4 regions of the Virgibacillus salexigens genome follow, and region 1 is predicted to be linked to each of the others. Evidence: predicted binding sites of a transcription regulator. Region 1 holds the regulator's gene; each other region holds the start of a gene.
The links. Region 1 encodes Rex, which represses fermentation and respiration genes when NADH is low (regulators of the CRP and FNR family bind a similar motif). Its sites were predicted from a motif close to TTGTGAAATATTTCACAA; they were not measured.

Region 1 (3,209 bases):
TTGTCGTTATCGCGCAATATAATATTGATCCAGCTGAATTAGAAAGGCAACTGAAGGAATTACAAACCATTTTAACATTATAATTTCGGGGGATCTCCCCCGATCCGCCTTATGGTGGGCTTGATATTTAACGGGGGCTTTACAAATGAAGATTTCACCAAAAACCATGGCAATCATTTATTTTATCATGGGAGTATTTTTTACCTATATTGCAATCTTAAGTGTAGATGAAACGATTTGGAATGTAACAACAATGGTGTTAGCTGTTTTTGCTACACTCGAGATTGGTGTCAGCATTCGCTTAATATCTCTTCATTTTCGCTTAAAACACAAAAAGAAGGAATAGCAGTTAGCCTGCTATTCCTTCTTTTTATTCTTTTGGTCAGATGATGGATCATCACCCAAATGAATAACTTCCATCTGTTCCATTAAATCTTTTGTTGTGTCATATGCCGGTGATTCGCTATCAATTGTATTTATATATTCTGTTACATCATAACTCATTATATTTAGTTGTTCCCGATTTCCATCTTCCATTTCATTCCAGCTCATTGCCTCCTGCGCATTGACCTTTTGCCCTTTTATTTCTTCATTTCCACCCACAGCCAATGTAATCATCAACATACCGATGAGAAGTAAAAAAATAATACTGCGTTTTCTTACCACTGTGATTCCTCCATTATAACTTTTATCGATGCCATCAAGTAAGTATGCCTTAACATAAGAGATGCTTCGATCTATGTACATCATAGTTAGCCAGTTCAAGTTATCTAGACCTTCTATTGTATGCTATACCCCACTTACTGAAAAAAGAAACCCTATTCGGCTTCTTTTTTAATCCAGCTGCTTCGTCTCTTCTAGCGGATAATGCTTTAAAAAATATACCAACGCTTGTAATTCAACAGCAAGATCAATATGATGTACACGAATATACTCGGGAACAGTAATTCGAGCAGGCGTAAAATTGAGAATCCCAGTAATTCCCTCTGCAACAAGTCTATCAGTAATCCCGTCCGCTTCACTCGCAGGTATCGTCAAGATAGCAACATTCACACCATCTAATTTTTTTTCTAAATCTGCAATATGATAAACAGGAACATCGCCGATCGTCGTACCTACTTTTTCCGGATCACTATCAAATGCCATTTTAATAAGGATATTATTATTTTTCATGAAATTATAATGTAAAAATGCTGTACCCAAATTACCTACCCCTATTAAAGCAACATCTGTTGTTTCGTCCTGATCTAGGGTTTTACGAAAAAAACCAAGTAAATATTCAACATTATAGCCATATCCTTTTTTACCTAGTGCTCCAAAATAGGAAAAATCTCTTCGAATTGTAGCTGAATCAACTTTGACAGCATCGCTCAATTCTTTTGAAGATACTCGCTTTTTTCCTTGATGATTTAAGTTATTAATAAATCGATAATACAATGGTAGCCGCTTCGCAGTTGCTTGAGGTATTTTATTATGATCCATTGCTATTCCTTCTTTCTTACGATAATAATCCCCATTGTTCTACCAGATGCATCGCTTAATGGTAGACACCCTTTTATTGACCGCTTACATGTTACATCGCAGCAAATAGTTCTTGTAGAAATTGTGACAGTTATTGAGCTCCACCTCTATTTTAGCAGAAAAATGGAAATAAGTCGTGACCGATTTCACAATTATATTGCTTGGCTTCCCGCAATTAAGATACACTAGTATAGATGAGGTGAAACGTATGATACTAATGCAAATAAATGGACTTTCAAAGGCGTTTGGTGCTGATGAAATTCTATCCAATATTAAATTAGAAGTAAAAGAAAATGATCGTATAGCAATTGTTGGCAGAAATGGTTCAGGTAAATCAACGTTATTAAAAATAATGGCTGGTGAACTTACTTATGATGAAGGTGAATTGTTTAAACCAAAAGATTTAACCCTTGGTTATTTATCACAGCATACCGTACTGGAGTCAACTAAAACCATTTGGGAGGAAATGCTGGAAGTTTTTGTTCATCTACGTAATCAAGAAGAAGAGCTTCGTTTACTCGAAAAGCAAATGGAAAAAGCCCATGAACATTCCGAAGCGGATTACCAAAAATTACTTACGAATTACGATAAACTACAACATGCCTTTCAACAAAATGGCGGCTACACCTATGAAGCCGAAATAAAATCAGTACTAACCGGACTTGATTTTCAAGACTTTGATTACCAAACACCAATCCAAACATTAAGTGGCGGTCAAAAGACACGACTATCATTAGGAAAACTTTTACTAAAGAAACCGCAATTACTCATTTTAGATGAACCAACAAACCACTTGGATATTGGTACATTAAACTGGTTAGAAAATTATCTGTTAAATTATCCAGGAGCAGTAGTCATTGTGTCACATGATCGCTATTTTCTCGATAAAACCGTATCAGTCGTTTATGAAATAGCACGGCATAATACGAAAAAATATCATGGAACGTATAGTAAATTCCTTGAGCAAAAAGCTGCCAATTATGAAAAAGAATGGAAAGAATACGAAAAACAGCAGTCGGAAATTAAGAAAATGGAAGACTTCATTCAGAAGAATATTGCTCGTGCATCGACAACCAAACGAGCCCAAAGCAGAAGAAAACAATTAGAAAAGATGGACAAGCTCGATCAACCGCTTGGTGATGAAGCATCAGCTGCTTTTTCTTTTGGTATTCAGAAACGAAGTGGAAATGATGTATTGAAAGTAAATGATCTGTCCTTTCATTATGAAGATACCCATGAAAACCTATTCCAGCACCTTAATCTGCATATTAACCGAGGAGAAAGCATTGCTTTAGTTGGACCAAATGGAGTCGGGAAAACGACGTTCTTAAAAATTTTACTGGGAAAGCTGCAGGCTACAAATGGAAGTATTCAACTTGGAACAAATGTTCAAATTGGCTATTATGATCAAGAACAGGCTGATCTGAACTCATCAAAAACAGTATTAATGGAATTATGGGATGATTATCCGACGATTAATGAAAAAGATATTCGAACGGTTCTAGGTAACTTTTTATTTTCTGGTGATGATGTCTTAAAAGCCGTCAATACGTTAAGTGGTGGCGAAAAAGCACGATTAGCCTTATCAAAATTAATGATGCAGAAAGCGAATTTATTAATTTTAGATGAACCGACCAACCATTTGGATATCGATAGTAAGGAAGTACTTGAAGCTGCTTTAATGAACT
Region 2 (3,209 bases), on a different contig from region 1:
AGGCAGAGATTAAATACATAATTCCTATTTTCTTATGATCAACCGTTGTAAGCCATTCACGCCATAGATATCCCCATTTTTTAAAATAGGTAAGACCGACGATGATTGCTATTGTAGTAAGAACAATAGCAGCCATCGATGCGTAAATAATTGGACTCGGATGCGGAATTAGAAATCGTTCAAAAAAGTCCATTCTTATTTCTCCTTTCCGGATAACCCAGATGTACTAATTCTTAATGTTGATGCTCTGTGTTTTCCTCTGTTTCATCTGCATGACCGGAATCTGATTCATGTTCACCATGTGCATCGTGTTCTGAACTAGATTCATCATTATGTTCACCTTCCGAACCAGCACCATGACCTTCATGATGCCCTTGTGGTGGAGGGTTGAATTCTAAGTGTGTGCCTGTAAAGGTTAATTGACCAAGATGACCGGGCTCAAGCAATTCATTAAATTTATCCTCCGTTAGTGGATCTGCTGTTTGTTTGACTTCTTTCACCCAATCATTAAATTCTTGTTGCGGCATTGCTTCTACGCTGAATGTATTCTCAGCGAAACCTTCCCCACTAAAGTTCGCATTTCTACCCATAAATTCTCCAGCATTATCTGCGGCTAAATGCAGCGTAGTTATCATATCGGACATTGCGTATTTTTGACCGCCCAGTTGCGGTATCCAAAAGCTTGTAATTGGTCCATAAGAATAAAGTCTAAACTCTAGTGGTCTATCAGTTGGAACATAAAGATAGTTAACCGTTTCAATATCTTGTTCAGGATAACTAAAATGCCATTTCCAATCTGAAGAAGAAGCATAAACCACTAGTGGCTCATCATTCTCATATCCTTCTGGAGTAGCTTCTACTTTATAGTTACTTTGAACTGAAATTACAGATAGTACGATTACGATAAGTACCGGAATCCCTACAATAAGTGATTCAACTATAACATTCCCTTTTATATACGGTGGCTCATATGAGTCTGATTGTTTTGATGCGCGGTATTTATATAGGATATAAGCCAACATAGCAAATACCACAATTACAATAACAGACATAATAGCAATTGATATCCAGATGACATTCGCCTGGGTTTGAGCCTGCGGACCTTCAGGGTCTAATACTAATAATGGCTCACAACCAGTAAGAACCGCTAATAATGTGAATAACGATGCTAGCATCACCCATTTCAATTTCATAAGAGATACCCTCCCCTGCATGTTGTTTAAATGAAAATATATTGAAATACTTTTGTTACACACTTCACAAAATCCATCATCAATATTAATACCATAACCATTGAAAAACAATATTGATGTGTTGGATGTCAGAAAATGTTCAAGTTTTATCATACAAAAAATGAACATTTAATGAATAAAATATGGCAGAATATAGGTAGTAAAAATTGGGATAAAATGACTTATTAGCAATATACTAACCTTCTTAGCGCTTTCATGGTTGGGCTAATTAATGACAACTTTTTTGATAGGTAATAATTACCTTTTATCAAAGAAAAACAAACCCAGTAGTAAAAGACCTCCATTAAATGTTTATGGAGGTTTTTTACTACTTTTTTATTTTTAGAAGCTACTAGATACATTACAAAATTTAGTTTTTATGCTATATAACCTTATAGCAGTTAATAAACTGCTTGGCTCTGCTATAACTCATTACGGGGTATTTATAAAAAAATCTAAAACACTAGTTAAATCCTTTTCCCAAAACGCCCATTCATGTCTTTCCTTTTGTTCTTTATACTGGACTGTTGCTTCTTGCTTAAGAAACGTATGATATAACTCACGATTTCTCGTTAGAATATATAGATTTTCTTTGGTAATGGGAGAAACAAACTGTTCCTCGTCTATCCCCACGGTTTGATAAATATTCCAATTTAGTGTCGCGACATTGTTTATAACAGCAATGTCTTTCTTTGAAATTGCTGCAGATTGGAGTAACAGATGTGTCCAATTACTAGGTTCCTTTATCGCAATATTTAACGAGACGTTCCCACCTAGTGAACTCCCAAGAATCCCCCGTTTTACAACATTCCTTTTTAACGAAGCCTCAATTTCAGGAATGAACTCATCGTTCATGAACTGAATATACATACAAAAATTGTTGCCACTATGATGGTAGGAATGCCATCTCTCAAGGGAATCTCCAGGGTGTATTAAAACAAAAACAAGCTTTTTAGCTAATTCAGGATAGGATTCTATTATATTCTCTACGGTGTTCTCTAATCCTCCTAATTCTAAATAATCTTTGCCATCTTGCATATACAAAACATATGCATTAACTGTATCATCGGATGTTAAGAGATAGTAATCAAAATTCTTGTTTAGAAATTCACTATAAAATACCTTTTCAAATTTCTTCACAACATCAAAATCCCTTTCCCAACCCGTTTTTTTAAAAGTATTTTCAATAAGTATAGGCCTCTTACAGAATGATTCCCACACCTTTTTTCTTTTTTGTTTAAGGTGAGTTATGAGTCTTTACTTCCTCTGTTAACCCGGACAAATCTAAACTTTCTGGCCAGTGGATTTGGATGCCAAATTTGTTTAATAGATTTTGATATTTTGATAAATGACTCTGATCTTGCCGGACTACATGGGCATCTATATTATTAAGGATTGAATAAGCTGCTAGATACCCAGAAGACTCTCCAATATTCCACTCTGTTGGATGCAAGCGATAGCAACTATTGGTGATTTGAGTCGTCCCGATATTTTTACATGCTGGTAATAGATTTTTAATTCGAATCGGCAGGAATGCCCCCAATGGGATTTCGTAAGGATAACAGGGAATATAAAACGCTCGATTTGTTATTGTCGTATGATGTAAGTCTAAATGATAACTTCCTACTCCCACACTGTCAAAGTAGCTATGTATCCCTTTATTACCTATTAACTCACGACTTACATTATGTTCTGTAATCGTGTACACGGCTTTAATCCTGCGTGATTCACGAATGTATGGTGATTTAGCTAGACCGTCTTCTGTACCTAGGACATCCTTCCTCAGTCGTAATCCTGGATATCCATTTCCTCCGTCTAAACGAGGAGCTTCGGTTTGTAGCCAATATAAAAGAGAGAGACTAAGTTGTTTCGCATTCTTTAAGTTTTTTTCCTTTTCTTCTGTAGAAACGTCAATAATTGAACCTAAAAAGTAATCATTTTGTGCCCAATTAATGAGCGAAATATCGCCTTCATATA
Region 3 (3,209 bases), on a different contig from region 1:
GATATTTCTCCATTTGTTCAAGATGAGTAGTGAATTGTTCTTTATTAATTAAATATTGATCTCCATCGTGAACCGCTCGAATTCTTCCCTGTAAAACAAGCGCATTAATCTTTTGTTCCTCCATAGATAAATAATCCGCTGTCTCCGATATGGTTAGATACATTGTCCTCCATCCCTTTCTATACATTTTGGAAATGTAACTTACCTAAGAAATTGTACCACTACCTTGCTTATGTCCTTCATTATACTATTCCAATACCTAGTCTAAAAACAAGAGAATCCCTAGTCAATTTCAACTCATTATTGTACCAGGATATCCCTATATTCCGGCGTTCTTTCCATTTTATTTTTGGCATAGGGACAAACAGGATTTACTTTTTTCCCTTCTTCTCTAGCATAATTCACGACTTCCTCTACCAACTTCCCCGCCACTCCTTGACCACGTAAGTCATCCGAGACTTCTGTATGATTGATAACAACATCCCCATCGTCAGAAAAACCATACGTTATGACAGCTTTTGGGTACTGTTCATCTTCCCCAAGAAAAAATTTTTGGTCACCTTTTTGAATGTTCATGCGATACTACTCCTTCTTCGAAATGTTTTATATACTAGTCTTAAACAAAACGAGGAATCTATGCAATATACAGTAATCCAATCAATTATTTCCAAGTTATCCCCTTAAATTATTCCCCTTTTTGAATGGTAATTCCCATTAGTTTTTGAAGTTCTTCTTCATTTTTTATTAAGTCATCTAAAGTATACGCTTCAAGAACTTTAAAAAAAGCAACTAGCGCCTTATTAATTACATGTTTTAACGTACAACCCGGAGAAATCACACAGTGATTTGTTCCTTTATCAAAACACTCTAGCATTATAAAATCATTTTCAAGCTGGCGAATTAATATTCCGACATTAATTTCATTTGCAGGTTTAGCTAACTTGATACCACCGTTTCTACCTCTTACAGACACGATTAATTCTCTTTTTGAAAGTTCATGAACTACTTTTTTTAAATGCTCCTGAGAAATATTATATACGTCAGAAATTTGCTTAATGGTTGCCAGTTCTTGCTTTGATTTTAATCCTGTAAATATTAACACACGTAATGCATAGTCTGTATATTTCTTTAAATTCACCCTCATCACACTCACTTGTTAATAACTTCACATTATTGTAACACATATTGACTTCATCCCCATTGTAATAGGAAAAATAGTTCCATACAATAAAGGTGTATTAAAAATACATCTTTTAAAGGAGTAGTTTTTATGACAAATGCCACGGAAAGCTTAGACAAGAGAACAATAGACGTTATTAAAGCGACTGTACCAGTATTACAAGAACACGGAGAAAAAATAACAAAACAATTTTATCGTCTGATGCTTGCGAATCATCCGGAATTAAACAATATCTTTAATCAAACGAATCAACAAAAAGGTGCACAATCAAAAGCATTAGCAAATACTATTTATGCAGCTGCAGCAAATATTGAACACTTAGAAGAAATAGTTCCTCATATAAAACAAATCGCACATAAGCATACGAGCATAAATATAAAAGCTGAACAATATCCAATTGTTGGAAAATATCTGCTATTAGCGATTAAAGAAGTCTTAGGGGATACAGCAAATGAGGAAATATTAAAAGCTTGGGAAATGGCATATAACGTCATCGCAGAAATGTTTATAACCATAGAAACAGAAATGTATGAACAAACACAACAAAAAATAGGTGGTTGGGTAGGATACCGTGATTTCACGGTGATTAAAAAAGTTGTAGAAAGCGAAGTAATTACCTCTTTTTACCTAAAACCAACGGATGGTTTACCAATACCTAAATACAGACCAGGACAATATATAACCATTAAGGCACAAATAGAAGATGAGCCCTTTGATCACCTACGACAATATAGTTTATCAACTGCTCCGAATGCCGAATTTTATAGAATTAGTGTAAAACGTGAACCGGGAAATGCATATCCCAAAGGGATCGTTTCGAATTTTCTTCATACAACGATACATGAGGGATCTATTCTGCCAATAAGTGCTCCTGCTGGAGACTTTACCTTAGATTCAGAATGCCAAACACCTTTAGTTCTAATTAGTGGGGGCGTGGGATTCACTCCGTTAATGAGTATGTTAGAAACCGTTATTGAAAAGCAGCCCCATCGACAGGTTATCTTTATCCATGCGGCAAGGTCAGCCAAACATCATGCAATGAAAGACAGAGTGAAAAACCTTACAAAGGAATATGCAAATATAACAAATTATGTTGTCTATGGTAACGATCATGATGATTGTGATAAACATGGTCATATTGATTATGAATGGCTCCATCGTGTAATTCCTACCACGAATGCATCTTTTTATGTTTGTGGTCCAAATGGATTTATGCAAACCATCCTTCGTATTTTAAGAAAAATGGAGGTGAAAGACGGCGCTATTCACTATGAAACATTTGGACCATCTGCAGATATTAGCGCCTAAAGGCAAAAGAAACAAGAATAAATTTAATTCCGAACTACCATCCAAGGATACAAAATTATATCCGGAAAGTAGTTCGGAATTTTTCTAAGAAGTAACATTATTGCCACCGAATGTAATGAGGTACCGTTTATCAAATGAATTAAGGCAACCAGTGACGTGAAAGTAGCTGAGAGCATGGCCGGTCAAATCGGAATGGAAAACATAAAATAAATAGTTAAATTTAGAGCTTTCGTTTCCGTATACCTCTATCGCTTTATCTTAGAAATAAATAAGAATAGATACATGATTGATTCACTTTTAATCATACTAGAAATGAGATGATAACATGAAATTAAAAGATAAAGTCGCTATTATTACTGGTGGAGGAGCAGGGATTGGAAAAGAAACTGCTCTGATATTTGCTAAAGAAGGAGCGAAAGTTGTCTTCACTGACATTAATGAAGACTCCGGAAACGATCGGTAGATGAAATAAAGGCAATAGGGGCTGAAGCTACTTTTATAAAGCATGATGTTAGTAAAGATGCAGGTTGGAAATAAACAGTTGAAAAAACGCTATTTAGCCATAAACAGATCGACATTTTATTTAATAATGCTGGAATCTCAATTAATAAACTATTAATAGAGACAGAATTAGAAGATTGGAATAAACTAATGTCCATTAATGTAACTGGTGTGTTTTTAGGAATGAAACATGATGTTCCAATCATGGCCGAACAAAAAA
Region 4 (3,209 bases), on a different contig from region 1:
CATACTCCGCTTATGTGGCTGGATAAAGCAGGAGTATGGGAATTAAGTGATCAATTAGGAGCTTTTTCGTTTGTGAAAAATAATACATTGACTTGTTATAACGGATTAAAAGGTAGTGGATGTGGGGAGTGTCCTGCTTGTCAATTACGTCAAACTGGTTTAGAAAAGTATGAAGCAAATCGAAAAAAGGTGAGAACGTAATGATCCAACAAATCTATCCTTTCATAAACCATAACTATACATATGAAATCAATAAAGACTTTCATTTTGCTGCGGCCCATTATATTCCCCATCAAGACACTGGAAAATGTCAATCGATGCATGGGCATACGTATTTTACAAATATTACTATTGTTGGTGAAGAACTCAATCATACAGGGTTTTTAGTAGATTTTAAACAAATAAAAAATCTTATTCATAAACGTTTTGATCATGTTGTCATGAATCAGGATGTTGCTTTTTCCGATCATAATCCCAATGCTTTTCCAACTACTGAGATTGTGGCACGGACGATTTATGAACTTGTGCAGGAATACTTAGATACATTATCCCATTCCCCCCGCTGTATGCAAGTATATTTACGAGAAACACCGTCCAGTTATTGTGTATATCGTCCAAAGAAAGGGGATAGGTAAGTGAAAATACCAGTAATTGAAGTTTTTGGGCCGACGATTCAGGGGGAAGGAATGGTTATTGGTAGAAAAACCATGTTTGTCCGAACTGCTGGTTGTGATTATTCCTGCTCATGGTGTGATTCAAAATTTACTTGGGATGGTACAGAAAAACATCACATTCAAATGATGGAAGCAGAAGAGATTATGCAAGATTTAAGGGAAAAAGGTGCTGATCAATTTGGTCATGTGACGATCTCAGGTGGGAATCCTGGATTACTCCCCCAAATCGATCAACTGATTGATATCCTGCATGATCACGATCTGGAGGTAGCGCTCGAAACACAAGGGAGTAGATGGCAGACATGGTTTACAAAGATTGATGATCTAACACTTTCTCCAAAACCTCCAAGTTCAGGGATGAAAACAAATTATCAAACCCTTGATTTTATTATTGATTCATTGAAACAAAAGCAACGTGGAAAATGCAGTTTGAAAGTAGTCATCTTTAATGAAGATGATTTAGGATACGCAGAAAATATCCATCAACGCTATCCAGATGTAAGCTTATATCTTCAGGTGGGAAATGATGAAATTACGATGGATAATGATCAAGCATTGTCGTTATATTTACTGCAAAAATACGAGGAGCTGATTGACCAAGTAATGGTTAGCACTATTCTAAAGGATGTCCGAGTGCTTCCACAGTTACATACATTTCTTTGGGGAAATAAGCGTGGAGTATAGGGATAAATTAATACAAGAAGAGCCCAGACTGTTTCTTTACAGAACTGGGTTTTTTTATGTCGTTAACACACGATGATTGTGTTTAGAAGTAGATTATATTATCATTTAATATATTGGTATGTAAAAAGAATTAATTGTGAATAAAATCACTAATGGTAGGAAAGCGATACTTTTAGGAATTCTAACTATGGTAGTAAAGGAGCAGAACATTGAAGATTGGTATAGACAAAATAGGATTTTATGCACCACATTTATTTTTAGATATGAATAAGTTAGCAGTCGCTAGAGATGTTGATCCAGCAAAGTATACGATTGGTATTGGACAAGAGAAAATGGCAATCGCTCCGATTACACAGGATGCAGTCTCACTCGCAGCGAATGCCGCTTTAAATATATTAGACGATAAAGATAAGGAAGACATTGACTTTGTCATTTTTGGTACAGAATCTGGTATTGATCATTCAAAATCAGCTGGGGTATATATCCATGATCTATTAGGGCTGAACCCAAAAGCGAGAACAATTGAGGTGAAGCAAGCATGTTATGGTGCTACTGCTGGAATTCAAATGGCGAAGGGTCATATTGCTTTACATCCAAAAAGCAAAGTGCTTGTTTTAGGTGCGGATATTGCAAGGTATGGATTGAACTCTGGTGGAGAAGCAACGCAAGGAGCAGGTGCAGTTGCAATGGTTATTAGTGCAGACCCACGTATTCTAGCTTTAGAAGATAAAAGTGCTTATTTAACAGCCGATATTATGGACTTCTGGCGCCCTGTCTACTCAGATACAGCAATGGTCGATGGCAAGCTTTCAAATGAAAAGTATATTTCTTTCTTTGAGAGTGTATGGGAAGATTATAAAGTACAATCAGGGTTCGGTTTAGAAGATTTTACAGCTATTTGTTTCCATCTTCCTTATACGAAAATGGGTCAAAAAGCGTTACGTGCGATCTATGAACAAGGAACGGAAGAAGATAAGGAAAGATTAGTGGCCAATTTAGAAGCTAGTAAAACGTACAATAAGCAAGTTGGTAATATTTATACAGGTTCTTTATACTTAAGCCTTCTATCATTACTAGAACAGCAGGAAGAGTTACAGGACGGTGCAAGAATCGGCTTATTTAGTTATGGGTCTGGTGCTGTTGGAGAATTCTTTACAGGAGTACTACAGCCTGGTTATCGTAAGTATTTAAATACTTACGATCATGAAGAATTGCTTGCTTCTCGAACAGAATTATCGGTGGATGCTTATGAAACAGTTTTTGAAGACACCTTGCCAGCAGATGGCTCAACTGTCGAGCTTGAAATTGAATCAGATCCTGCCAAAATAGCGTTATCAGGAATTAGTGGTCATATGCGACACTATGTTCACAAAGACAAAAAATAAGTATATAAAAACGGATTTCGAAACCGCAAACGAAATCCGTTTTTATTTTACAATTAATTAGTTGCTTCGATTTTAGTGATCTCTTCAGCGATGGCTTCTGTTAATTCCTTGGCTGTTTTAGGAACAAAGGATTTAAGGACAGGATTAATCATTTTAGCCATCAGCCCACCTGCAGTAATGGAAAGATTTCCTGTAATTTTTGTTGTTGATTCAGCTAGTGCCTCTGCTTTAAAATACCCTTCTCCGTCAAAGTTTTCACTCAATCCTTTTAAGTCAAAGGTTACTTTTGTTGGTTTCTGCCATTCCGTAATAATTATTTTCAAGTTCACCGTTTTTTGTATGATTCCAAGGTCGCCTTTGAATTTCCATGTGGATTCTCTGTCATTAAGAATGTCATGTTCAATATATCCTGGAACTAAAGGTGCCCAATGATTCATATCGCTCACGAATTCCCACACGTTTTCAA

Region 2: a site for Rex is predicted at 1,246-1,263, ahead of qoxA (cytochrome aa3 quinol oxidase subunit II). Genes of this name have one in related genera too.
Region 3: a site for Rex is predicted at 1,154-1,171, ahead of nsrR (nitric oxide-sensing transcriptional repressor NsrR). Genes of this name have one in related genera too.
Region 4: a site for Rex is predicted at 1,493-1,510, ahead of BN990_RS13380 (hydroxymethylglutaryl-CoA synthase). Genes of this name have one in related genera too.

What each region holds. Positions count from the first base shown of each region.
Region 1 covers NZ_CCDP010000003.1:5,767-8,975, reverse strand. The annotation lists gene BN990_RS18235 (CPBP family intramembrane glutamic endopeptidase) at 1-83, shown strand, start outside; gene BN990_RS18230 (YdiK family protein) at 146-346, shown strand; gene BN990_RS18225 (hypothetical protein) at 358-765, opposite strand; gene BN990_RS18220 (redox-sensing transcriptional repressor Rex) at 835-1,482, opposite strand; gene BN990_RS18210 (ABC-F family ATP-binding cassette domain-containing protein) at 1,730-3,209, shown strand, end outside.
Region 2 covers NZ_CCDP010000002.1:836,030-839,238, forward strand. The annotation lists gene qoxB (cytochrome aa3 quinol oxidase subunit I) at 1-193, opposite strand, end outside; gene qoxA (cytochrome aa3 quinol oxidase subunit II) at 234-1,193, opposite strand; gene BN990_RS17015 (alpha/beta hydrolase) at 1,665-2,372, opposite strand; gene BN990_RS17020 (FAD-dependent oxidoreductase) at 2,470-3,209, opposite strand, start outside.
Region 3 covers NZ_CCDP010000004.1:62,390-65,598, reverse strand. The annotation lists gene BN990_RS20850 (excisionase family DNA-binding protein) at 1-163, opposite strand, end outside; gene BN990_RS20845 (GNAT family N-acetyltransferase) at 301-576, opposite strand; gene nsrR (nitric oxide-sensing transcriptional repressor NsrR) at 686-1,138, opposite strand; gene hmpA (NO-inducible flavohemoprotein) at 1,271-2,488, shown strand; partial or broken gene BN990_RS20830 (SDR family NAD(P)-dependent oxidoreductase) at 2,814-3,209, shown strand, end outside.
Region 4 covers NZ_CCDP010000002.1:111,236-114,444, reverse strand. The annotation lists gene queC (7-cyano-7-deazaguanine synthase QueC) at 1-201, shown strand, start outside; gene queD (6-carboxytetrahydropterin synthase QueD) at 201-635, shown strand; gene queE (7-carboxy-7-deazaguanine synthase QueE) at 636-1,358, shown strand; gene BN990_RS13380 (hydroxymethylglutaryl-CoA synthase) at 1,568-2,743, shown strand; gene BN990_RS13375 (CoxG family protein) at 2,797-3,209, opposite strand, start outside.